2 regions of the Modestobacter sp. VKM Ac-2979 genome follow, and region 2 is predicted to be linked to the other one. Evidence: predicted binding sites of a transcription regulator. Region 2 holds the regulator's gene; the other holds the start of a gene.
The links. The regulator LexA, encoded in region 2, represses DNA repair genes until DNA is damaged. The targets are predictions, from matches to a motif close to TCGAACANNTGTTCGA.

Region 1 (5,340 bases), on a different contig from region 2:
GTCCTGGGTGCCCGGCCGGAACTGCTCCTGCGTCAGGTCGCGGGCCAGCACGTCGTTGCGGGTGTCGCAGCCGTTGCGGTCGACGTCGGCCCAGGTGGCACCGAACTCGTCACGGTCGTAGCCGGTCTTCGCCGCGCGGCCCTTCACCGGGAGCGTGGCCAGCACGTCGGCGGCGGACTGGCCAGACGTGGGGGCGGCGGAGGGCGACTGCTGGGCGGCCTCGGAGACGATGTCCGCGCCTGTGGCGGACGGGGTGTCGGCCGGTGCGCAGGCGGCGGTGCCGAAGACGGCGAGCGCGGCCAGCGCGGTGATGCGGTGTTTCACGTGGAGCCCCCGGGGAGTCGGCCAGCCCCGACGGTAGGTTCCGTGCGGCCCGGATCGGCGGACCTGCCGGGCGCGCCGGGCGACGTGTCGCCGCCCGGCGCGGGGGATCAGCCCCGGCCACCCCGACCGTTGCCGTTGCCGTTGCCGTTGCCGTTGCTGGTCGCGTCAGCGGTGCTGGCGACCTCCACGGCCTCGGCACTGTCGGCCTCGGGGGCGGGAGCGGGGGCAGGGGCGGGCTCGTTCTTGCTCGCCTTGTTGCGCGCGGCGGAGGAGACGGCCTGGCCGTGCTCCCGGCCCGTCGCGAAGCTGGACTTGGCGACCGACGAAACGACCTGTCCGTGGTTCACCGGGGCCGACGGCTCGGCCGGCACCTCGGGGGCCGTGGGCTCCTCGGTCTCCTCCGGCTCCGGCTCGGGGGTCGGCTCGGGCGTCGGCTCGGTGGTCGGCTCGGCCGTGGGCTCCTCGGTCTCCGGCGCCTCGGGGGCGGCCGGCTCCGAGGTCTCCGGGGCCTCGGTCGGGTCAACGGCGCCTGTGGGCTCGGTGACGGCGGTGTCCTCCGTGGTGCTGACCTCCGACGTCGTCGGCTCGGCCGCGGCGGTGACCACCTGGGTGGTCACGGCAGCGCCACCGCCGGCCACGACGACGGCCGTCGCGCCGGCGGCCACCTTGGCGGCCAGTGAGGCGGAGACGGCCTTGGTGAGCAGGCCGGAGAGGAGCGAGAGCACAGGTGACCTCCAGGTCGTGGATCGAGCGTTGCCTGGAGCATCGGCAGCCGGGTGCCCATGGTTGAGTCGCCCGGGTCTCGTATCCCCGATCGAGTGAACGCCGGTCAGCGGGGGAGCGGGATCCAGTACCGCCGGGCGCGGCCCAGCTCGGTGTCCCGGACGTCCTCCAGGAGCCCACCTGCCCGCTCGATCACCCGCGCCGAGGCCTGGTTGCCCTCCTCGCAGGTGAGGAGCACCTGGTCCAGCCGCAGAGCACGGGCCCGGCTCAGCACCTGGCCCAGTGCCCAGGTCGCCACACCGCGCCGGCGGGCCGAGGGGCGGACGCCGTACCCGATGTGACCGCCTGCCCGGAGCAGGAAGTCGTTGAGCTGGTGGCGCAGCGCGATGGCCCCCAGCACGGTGTCGCCCTCGACGATCCACCAGTAGGTGCAGTGCACGAGCCCCTCGGCGATGGGCCGCCCCGGGTCCGACTCCTCGCGCAGCCGTTCGACCCAGGCGGCGAAGCCCTCGGGCGTCTCGACGTCGTCCTCGGGCCGCAGGCCGGCGCCGTCCTCGTGCACCCCGGCGCCCCACTCGCGGTGCGCGGCGAGCCAGGCGACGTGCAACCGCGGAGTCGGCTCGACCAGGTCGGGCACGGGGATCAGTTGGCCATGTCGACGAAGCGGCTGTAGTGGCCCTGGAAGGCGACGGTGACGTTCGCGGTGGGGCCGTTGCGGTGCTTGACCAGCATGATGTCGGCCTCGCCGGCCCGCGGGGACTCCTTCTCGTACATGTCCTCGCGGTGGATCATCATCACCATGTCGGCGTCCTGCTCGATCGAGCCGGACTCGCGGAGGTCGGAGAGCATCGGCTTCTTGTCCTGCCGCTGCTCCGAGCCACGGTTCAGCTGGCTCATCGCGATCACCGGCAGCTCGAGCTCCTTGGCCAGCAGCTTCAGCGCACGGGAGAACTCCGAGACCTCCTGCTGGCGGCTCTCCACCTTCTTGCCCGACGTCATCAGCTGCAGGTAGTCGATGACGATGAGCTTGAGGTCGTTGCGCTGCTTGAGCCGCCGCGCCTTGGCCCGGATCTCCATCATCGTCATGTTGGGGGAGTCGTCGATGTAGAGCGGGGCGTCGGCGATCTCACCCATCCGGCGGGCCAGCTTCGACCAGTCCTCGTCCGACAGCGTGCCGGCGCGCATGTGGTGCAGCGGCACCTTCGCCTCGGCCGACAGCAGACGCATGGTGATCTCGTGCTTGCTCATCTCGAGCGAGAAGATCGCCGCCGGCATGTGGTGCTTCACCGTGGCCGAGCGGGCGATGTCCAGCCCCAGCGTGCTCTTGCCGACACCGGGGCGCGCGGCGATGACCACCATCTGGCCGGCCTGCAGGCCGTTGGTGAGCTCGTCGAGGTCGCGGATGCCGGTGGGGACGCCGCGCGCGGTGCCACCGCGGGAGGCGATGGCGTCCAGCTCGTCCATCGTCGGCTGCAGGACGTCGGCGAGGCGGGAGTAGTCCTCGCTCATCCGCTTCTCGGTGACGTCGTAGATCTCCTGCTGGGCGCGGTCGACGATGTCGTCGACGTCGCCCTTCCCGCCGGCCGCGCCGTAACCGAGCTGGACGACCCGGGTGCCGGCCTCGACCAGCCGCCGCAGCACCGCCTGCTCCGCGACGATCGCCGCGTAGTACCCGGCGTTCGCCGCGGTCGGGGTGGAGGCGATGAGCGTGTGCAGGTAGACCGCGCCGCCCATCTTCGACAGCTGGTCGGTGCGGTTCAGCTCCGCGGCGACGGTGATCGCGTCGGCGGGCTCACCCCGGCCGTACAGGTCGAGGACGACGTCGAAGACGACCTGGTGGGCCGGGCGGTAGAAGTCCGGGCCCGCCAGGACCTCGACCACGTCGGCGATCGCGTCCTTGCTCATCAGCATGCCGCCCAGGACCGACTGCTCGGCAGCGACGTCCTGAGGGGGCTGCCGGTCGTACTCCGGAGCCGTGGCCCTCGGCCTGCTGATGTCGTCGACGACCGCCACGCTGATGTTCTCCTCGTCCCCTGCTCCTGCTGCCGTTCGAACGTGCGTTCGGACAACAGCTACCACCGGGCGCCGACAGTTCGTGCCCGGCGGTAGCTGGGGGTGACGTTAGGAACCCGGGAGGGGGCGCGTCCAACACCGCTGTGCACGCCGATCTGCACAACTTGTGGACAAGTCGGTGGACAGAGGCGGTCACCGTGTGGAGACCGTGGTGGACCCGCGGACGTCGCGTCCCCGCCACCCCCTCGTCACCTGCGCCGGAGCCTCTCCCGGGGTGTGGACAGGAGAAATCCGGGAACTCGTCGCAGAACTCGCCGCCCGGGCGTGTCGGCAGATCCCCGCAGGTCACACGCGTAACGGGTCGGCGGTGGGGACGCCGTCGTCGAGGCTCGGCGGCGCTGCGCGGTGCCGCACGGGTCGGGGGCGCCGTTCACCTGCCGTCCACGGCGGGACGGCGCCCGTGTCGACACGGGAGGACGCCCAGCAGACCCCGGGAACGCCACGAGGGGCGCCGGACCGGAGTCCGACGCCCCTCGTGGGGACAGTGCTGTGGATCAGCCGGCGACGACGTCCACGGTCACCGGCACGGAGACCTCCGGGTGGACCCGCACCGTGACGGTGTGGGTGCCGAGGCTCTTGATGCTGCTGGGCAGCTCGATCCGGCGACGATCGAGCTCCGGGCCACCGGCCGAGGTCACCGCGGCGGCGACGTCGGCGGTGGTGATGCGGCCGAAGAGGCGACCACCGTCACCGGACCGGGCCGGCAGCGTGACGGTCAGCTTCGAGAGCTGACCGGCGACCGCCTGGGCCTCCTCGAGCGAACGCACGTCCCGGGCAGCGCGCGCCCGGCGCAGGCTGTTGACCTGCTTCTCGGCACCACGGGTGGCCAGCATGGCCAGCCCGCGGGGCAGGAGGTAGTTGCGGGCGTAACCGCCCTTGACCTCGACGGTGTCGCCGGAGGAACCGAGACCGGTGACCTCCTGCGTCAGGATCAGCTTCATGGTGCTCATGATCAGCGCGCCGTGGAGGTGTAGGGCAGCAGTGCCATCTCGCGGCTGTTCTTCACGGCCACGGCGACGTCACGCTGGTGCTGGCTGCAGTTGCCGCTGACGCGGCGGGCACGGATCTTGCCGCGGTCGGAGATGAACTTCCGCAGCAGGGTCGTGTCCTTGTAGTCGATGTAGGTCGCCTTGTCCTTGCAGAACTGGCAGACCTTCTTCTTGATCTTGCGGGGGGGAGGCTTGGGCACTTGGGGTTCTCCTGAGAGATCAGTACAGGGAGTTTGTCGGCCCCGTCACAGGGCCCCACGCCGCGCGGAGCGTGGTGTGGGGGGCGACGGGGTCCTTCATCAGAAGGGCGGTTCGTCGGACGACGCCGGCGGGGTGGACCAGGGGTCGCTCGCTCCGCCACCGGAGAAGCCACCACCACCGCCACCGCTGCCACCGCTGTTGCCGCCGCCGCCGCCGAACCCGCCGCCGCCACCCTCGCTGCGCGCAGCGCGGGTGACCTTGGCGGTGGCGTACCGCAGGGAGGGGCCGATCTCGTCGACCTCCAGCTCGATGACGGTGCGCTTCTCGCCTTCCTTCGTGTCGAAGGACCGCTGCTTCAGCCGGCCCGACACGATGACCCGCGAACCGCGGGTGAGCGACTCGGCGACGTTCTCCGCCGCCTGACGCCAGACGTTGCAGCGGAGGAACAGCGCTTCGCCGTCCTTCCACTCCTGCGACTGACGGTCGAAGGTGCGGGGCGTCGAGGCGACGGTGAAGTTGGCGACGGCGGCGCCGGACGGGGTGAACCGCAGCTCCGGGTCGGCCGTCAGGTTCCCGATGACGGTGATGACGGTCTCGCCGGCCATGGTCAGTGAGCCTCGGGGCGCATCAGCTTGGTGCGCAGGATGGACTCGTTGAGGTTCAGCTGACGGTCCAGCTCGGCGACGGCGGCCGGCTCGGCCTGGATGTCGACGATGGCGTAGATGCCCTCGGCCTTCTTGTCGATCTCGTAGGCCAGCCGGCGGCGGCCCCAGATCTCGGTCTTGACGGTGCCACCGGAGTTGGTGACGACGGTCAGGAAACGATCCAGGCTGGGAGCGATGGTCCGCTCCTCGAGCTCAGGGTCGAGGATGATCATCAGTTCGTAGTTACGCACGGAGAACCCCACCTCCTCTGGTCTCAGCGGCCGCAGGGTGTCTGCAGCAGGAGGGTCGTACATGCGTCGCGCGCCCGGACCTGCACGGAGCAGGAGAGGACGCGCACCGGCCAGGCTACCAGTGGGTTCCACCCG
Region 2 (5,340 bases):
GCTCACGGCCGGCCGCGCCGTAGGTCAGGACGACCCGGTCGATGAGCTGCCGCAGGCTCGTCTCGCGCTGCGAGCTGCCGACCGCACCCCGGAAGTACTTGGTGGTGACGATGTTGGTGGCGTTGATGCTCCACTCGGCCGGGAACTCGACCCCACGCTGCTCGAAGTTGATCGAGCCGTCCCGCCAGTTGGTCATGACGACGTCGCGGCGCTCCCACACGACCTCGTCGTAGGGGTGCACCCCCGCGGTGGTGAACACGCGCTTGACCTTCAGGCCCTTCCCCCGGCTGGGGGCCTTGGCGGTGCGGCGGTTCCGGCTGGTGGTGAGGCGGTCAGCTGTCTCGGTCATCGTGCGAGGGCTCCCTGGGTCGGACTGGTGCGGTGGTGCGGGCGGAGCGGCTGGGGAAGCCGGCGGGTGCCGGAGCCGGGTCGTGCGGTCTCCTCGTCGAGACCTGTCTAGCGGAGGGGTCGGACAGTTCTCACGGGCCGGCGGCGCTGCCGGTGTCGGCCGGTCGCGGCCGCTCGGGGGCTCGCCGGCGGGTGGTGGTCCCGGTCGCGGGGCTCCCGGTCGCGGGGGTCTCCTGGTCGCCGTCGACCGCGTCGCGCTCGACGGGTGGCGCGTCACCGGCGCGGGCAGTGCTCCGGGCCGGTGCGGCGCGCAGCTCGGCGATCTCCTTCTCGAAGTCGGCGACCGAGGAGAAGCTGCGGTAGACGCTGGCGAAGCGGAGGTACGCGACCTCGTCGAGGTCGCGCAGCGGGCCGAGGATGGCCAGGCCGACCTCGTGGCTGGGGATCTCGGCGCAGCCGGTGGCGCGCACCGCGTCCTCGACCTGCTGGGCCAGCAGGGCCAGTTGGTGCTCGTCGACCGGCCGCCCCTGGCACGCCCGCCGCACCCCGGCGACGACCTTGCCCCGGGCGAAGGGCTCGCTCACGCCGCTGCGCTTGACGACGGCGAGGACCGCCTCCTCCACCGTGGTGAAGCGGCGTCCACAGCCCGGGCAGGAGCGTCGACGGCGGGTGGTCGCCCCCTCGTCGGTCTCCCGCGAGTCGATGACCCTGCTGTCGGGGTTGTGGCAGAAGGGACAACGCATGTCGATCTCCTCCTTCCCGAGGTGTCGCGCAGGGTCTCGCCGCGGCGTCGTGACACCGTGACCGGGCCCCGACCCGATGGCCGTGCTGTGGACTGGGCCGGGGACATCCGGTGGATGCGCCGGGGACAACGTGTGGAACGACTGTGGATGGCTTACAGCTCTGTAACTACTAGATGTTGTGGTGGAACCGTACGACCACCCCTACAGGTGTGCAAGCCCTGGCGAGCGTGTCGTCTTCCGCATCTGACCCGGGCGCCCCTCGGAGCCCCTCCCGCCACAACCACCGGCGCCTCGGCCGGGCCCTTCGCACCGCGGTGGACACCGGTGCGCCGCCGGTCAGGGCAGCTCGAGCACCTGACCGGGGACGAGGTCGACGTCGGAGAGGCCGTTCACGTTCAGGAGCGCGTCGACGACCGCGCGACGGTCCTCCTCCGGCGCGATCTCGCCGGCGATCGACCACAGGGTGTCCCCGGACTGGACGACGACCATCGTCGAGCCGGCCAGCTCGAGGCCGCCGCCGGGGCCGCCGGACTCGGCGGCGAACGTCGCCGCGGCGACGGACACCCCGAAGGCGATGGACAGCCCGGCGACCACTCGCCGCCCGCGCCGGGTCAGCCGCAACGGCGCCTGTGCACCCGAGGCGGCCCCACCGCCACCCCCTCCCGTGCGCCTCGCGCAGCCGGCGGCGCCCCCGCCCGCAACGCCGACCCGCCGACCAGGGCGCACGTCGGGATGCCCGGGACCCCGCAGGGCCGCCGCAGGGCGAGCCGCCCGGGGCAGGGGTGCAGGCCGACCGCGCACCACGGACCCGGGCGAGTGCGCCACCTGGCGCGCCCCCGGGAACGGGAGCACGACCGCCATCGAGGCCGGGGCGGCCACGGGGAGCTCGAGCTGCGGACTGGCCATCGGGGTGCTCCAGAGGTCTCGCGGTACCGGGTGGTCGAACAGGCGTTCGAACAGAACGTCTGGGCGATGTCTACCGCACACCCCCGACAGGAACACGCCGACACGGCGACTTCTTCGAACACGTGTTTGAACGGAGAGGCCTGAGGCGATACGGTTCCGAGGCGATCGAGGACAGCGTCCGAGGTCCCGGCTCGCCGTGGCGACACGGCCGTCGGTACGGCAGGACGCCACCGGGAACTGCTGCCGAGGCAGCCGGACGAGGAGGACACATGGCGGTCGACGGCCCGAAGGCGCGCGGCGGCAAGAGCCCTTCGCGGCGTGGAGCGTCCAGCCCGGCACCCGCCGACGGCGCAGCGCCCACGGCTGCAGCGGGGGCGGGAGCAGCGGTGCGGGAGTTCCCCGACCGGGCCGCCGACGGCGACGGACTGACCCAGCGGCAGCGCCGGGTGCTCGAGGTCATCCGTGACTCGATCGAGCGCCGCGGCTACCCGCCCTCGGTCCGCGAGATCGGTGAGGCGGTCGGTCTCTCCTCCGCCTCGTCCGTGGCCCACCAGTTGTCAGTGCTGCAGCGCAAGGGCTGGCTGCGCCGTGATCCGAACCGGCCGCGCGCACTCGACGTGCGCCTCCCCGGCGACAGCACCGCGACGACGAACGAGGCCACGGCCGAGGCGCTGGCCGGTTCCGGTGCAGCCAGTGGCGTCGACGACGCCACTGCCCCCCGACCCACGTACGTGCCCCTGGTCGGCCGGATCGCCGCCGGCGGTCCGGTGCTGGCCGAGCAGGCGGTCGAGGACGTCTTCCCCCTCCCCCGCGAGCTGGTCGGCGAGGGCACCCTGTTCATGCTGAAGGTCGCGGGTGACTCGATGGTCGATGCGGCGATCTGCGACGGCGACTGGGTCGTCGTCCGGCAGCAGCCGACCGCGGAGAACGGCGAGATCGTCGCCGCGATGATCGACGGCGAGGCGACGGTGAAGACCTACAAGCGGCGTGACGGGCACGTGTGGCTGATGCCGCACAACGCCGCGTACGAGCCCATCCCGGGCGACGACGCCACGGTCCTCGGCCGGGTCGTCACCGTGCTCCGTCGGGTCTGACCTCGGGCACGGGCGCCGGGCCCGTGCTCAGGCCGGGCTCCGCCGCAGCTTGCCGCCGGCCCACACGAACACGGTGGCCACGGCCGCGGCGATGAGACCGGCGGTCAGCGGCTCGACCCCACCGGCGGTCGCCAGCGACCCGTCGGCGGCCTCGGTGGGCTCCGCCGGGACCGTCCCCGTCAGGTCACCGGTGGCCGGCACCTGGGTGACCACCGCAGGGAGTCCCTCGCCGGCGACGAGCAGGTCCCGGTCGTTCGCCGCGAAGGCGATGGCCTCGCCCTGTGGGGCCTCCGGCAACGCCACCCGCACGGGGGGCCCGGCCAACGCCCCGGCGACGTCGGAGCCGCTCAGCGGCCAGACATAGGCGTCGGTGTAGGTCCGCAGGGCGATCCGCGAGCCGTCCGACGACACGGCGCCACCGGTGACCAGCAGCTGGCCGGCCCGGCCCACCGGGCCGCCCGGTGTGCCGGTCAACGTGAGCCCGAGCGCCGCCACCTTGCTCATCGGCACGGTGGCTCCGTCGCCGAGGGGCGCATCCGGGCGGTACACGGAGCTGGCGCCCAGCACCTCCTTGGTCACCAGGTACGGGGTGCCGTCGGGCGCGAGCAGGAGGGCCTCCGCGTCGTGCGGACCGTCGGGGTAGGTGAGCCTGGTCAGCACGGTGGTCCCGTCGGGGCGCAGACCGATCAGCGCCACCGTCTCCCGGCTCTGCGCGTTGTCCCCGATGTCGGCGAGCCAGATGGTCCCGTCGGCGGCGAGGGCGAGGTCCTCGGGGTCGTACGGGTCGACCTCCGCCGTGCGCACCTCACCCACCGCACAGGCTCCGTCGAGCACCAGCACCTCGGCGCGGTCGCCGCCGTCGTTCATCGCGAGCATCGACTCCCCGGCGCTGGCCAGGCCGGAGAGCTCCGGGAGCCGCGGGTCGGTGATCTCGCACCGGGTGGTCGGCTCGCCGTAGGGAGCGGTCCCGTCGTCGGCGGCCGCCGGCCCGGCAGGCAGCAGTGCGACCAGCAGGCCGACGGGCGCACAGAGGGCGGCGCCGGCCGTCGTCCTGCGGCGGGTGGCGCTGCTACGCCTGGGATCGGCCGGCTCTGGCACGAACCCAGCGTGACATCGCGACAGCGTCCAGTGCGTGAACCACGCCCAACAGCAGCAGTCCGACCGCGAGCCCGACCACCGCGTCGGTGACCCAGTGGAAGTCCAGCGCCACCATGGCCACACCCGTCGCCACCGGCCCCAGCACGCTGAGCAGCCAGGTGGCCCGCTGCACGCCCGCGGGCAGGCCGAACTCGACGGCCTGCCACCGGGCCACCCCCCACATGAGGACGGCGTTCGCCACGTGCCCCGAGGGGTAGCTGGCCCCGTCCGTGTGGAAGAACGACCCGGGGAAGGCCGGGGCCGTACGACCGGTGCCCCACTTGAACGCGTAGACCACGGTGGTGAGCAGGGCCAGCGCAACGACCACCCGGACCAGCGGCACCAGCGTCCGCTGCCGCACGGCGAGCCACCCGACCAGCCCGGCCAGCACCACCAGGATCGTCACCCGCCCGCCGATCTGGGTGACGACCCAGATCGGCCAGTAGGCCCACGAGTCCCGCAGCGCCCACACACTGGTCACCTCGGAGACCCGCAGGTCCATCCGTTCCAGCCACCCGCGGCTGAGCAGGTTGACGGTGACCGCGACGGTGACGAGGGCGGCGAGGACGAGCAGCCACCACGGCGGCCGGCCCACCCCGACCACCGGTGCGACCGGTCGATCGGCAGCGGTCGCCGTCCGGTCCACCGCTCCCCTGGTCATCGCGTCACGGTACCGGGGCCGTGACCTGGTCGTGATCCGCCGGGCTGTCCGCTCGCCCCGCTGCGGGAGCCCGGCACGAACGTGCGAGCGGCAGCGGGGCCCTCCGTCAGTCCTCGGTGGCCGGCGCGGTGAAATCGTCGAGCTGGGCGGCCAGGCCGGCGTTGACGCGCGCGGTCAGCCGGGTCCCGGTGGCCTCGTGCGCCTCCTCGACGACCTCGCCGTCCCGGTGCACCCGGGCGACCAGGTCACCCCGGTCGTAGGGCACCAGCACCTCGACGTCGATGTGCGGGTGCGGCAGCCGCTGGGCGATCACGTCGCGCAGCGCCTCGATGCCCTCGCCGGTCCGGGCCGAGACCCACATCGCCCCGGGGAGCGCCTGGCGCAGCGCCAGCATGTCCTCCTCGGTCATCGCGTCGACCTTGTTCACGACGATCAGCTCCGGGACGGCGGA

Region 1: the regulator LexA is predicted to act here: its motif matches at 3,097-3,112, upstream of dnaB (replicative DNA helicase).

What each region holds. Positions count from the first base shown of each region.
Region 1 is NZ_JAPVBO010000002.1:249,943-255,282, reverse strand. It holds gene O2W15_RS05770 (GmrSD restriction endonuclease domain-containing protein) at 1-324, opposite strand, end outside; gene O2W15_RS05765 (hypothetical protein) at 432-1,049, opposite strand; gene O2W15_RS05760 (GNAT family N-acetyltransferase) at 1,154-1,684, opposite strand; gene dnaB (replicative DNA helicase) at 1,690-3,060, opposite strand; gene rplI (50S ribosomal protein L9) at 3,615-4,061, opposite strand; gene rpsR (30S ribosomal protein S18) at 4,073-4,309, opposite strand; gene O2W15_RS05740 (single-stranded DNA-binding protein) at 4,409-4,915, opposite strand; gene rpsF (30S ribosomal protein S6) at 4,918-5,205, opposite strand.
Region 2 is NZ_JAPVBO010000007.1:63,763-69,102, reverse strand. It holds gene O2W15_RS19930 (vitamin B12-dependent ribonucleotide reductase) at 1-349, opposite strand, end outside; gene nrdR (transcriptional regulator NrdR) at 480-1,091, opposite strand; gene O2W15_RS19920 (LysM peptidoglycan-binding domain-containing protein) at 1,428-1,712, opposite strand; gene lexA (transcriptional repressor LexA) at 2,267-3,091, shown strand; gene O2W15_RS19910 (hypothetical protein) at 3,119-4,189, opposite strand; gene O2W15_RS19905 (phosphatase PAP2 family protein) at 4,161-4,889, opposite strand; gene hflX (GTPase HflX) at 4,996-5,340, opposite strand, start outside.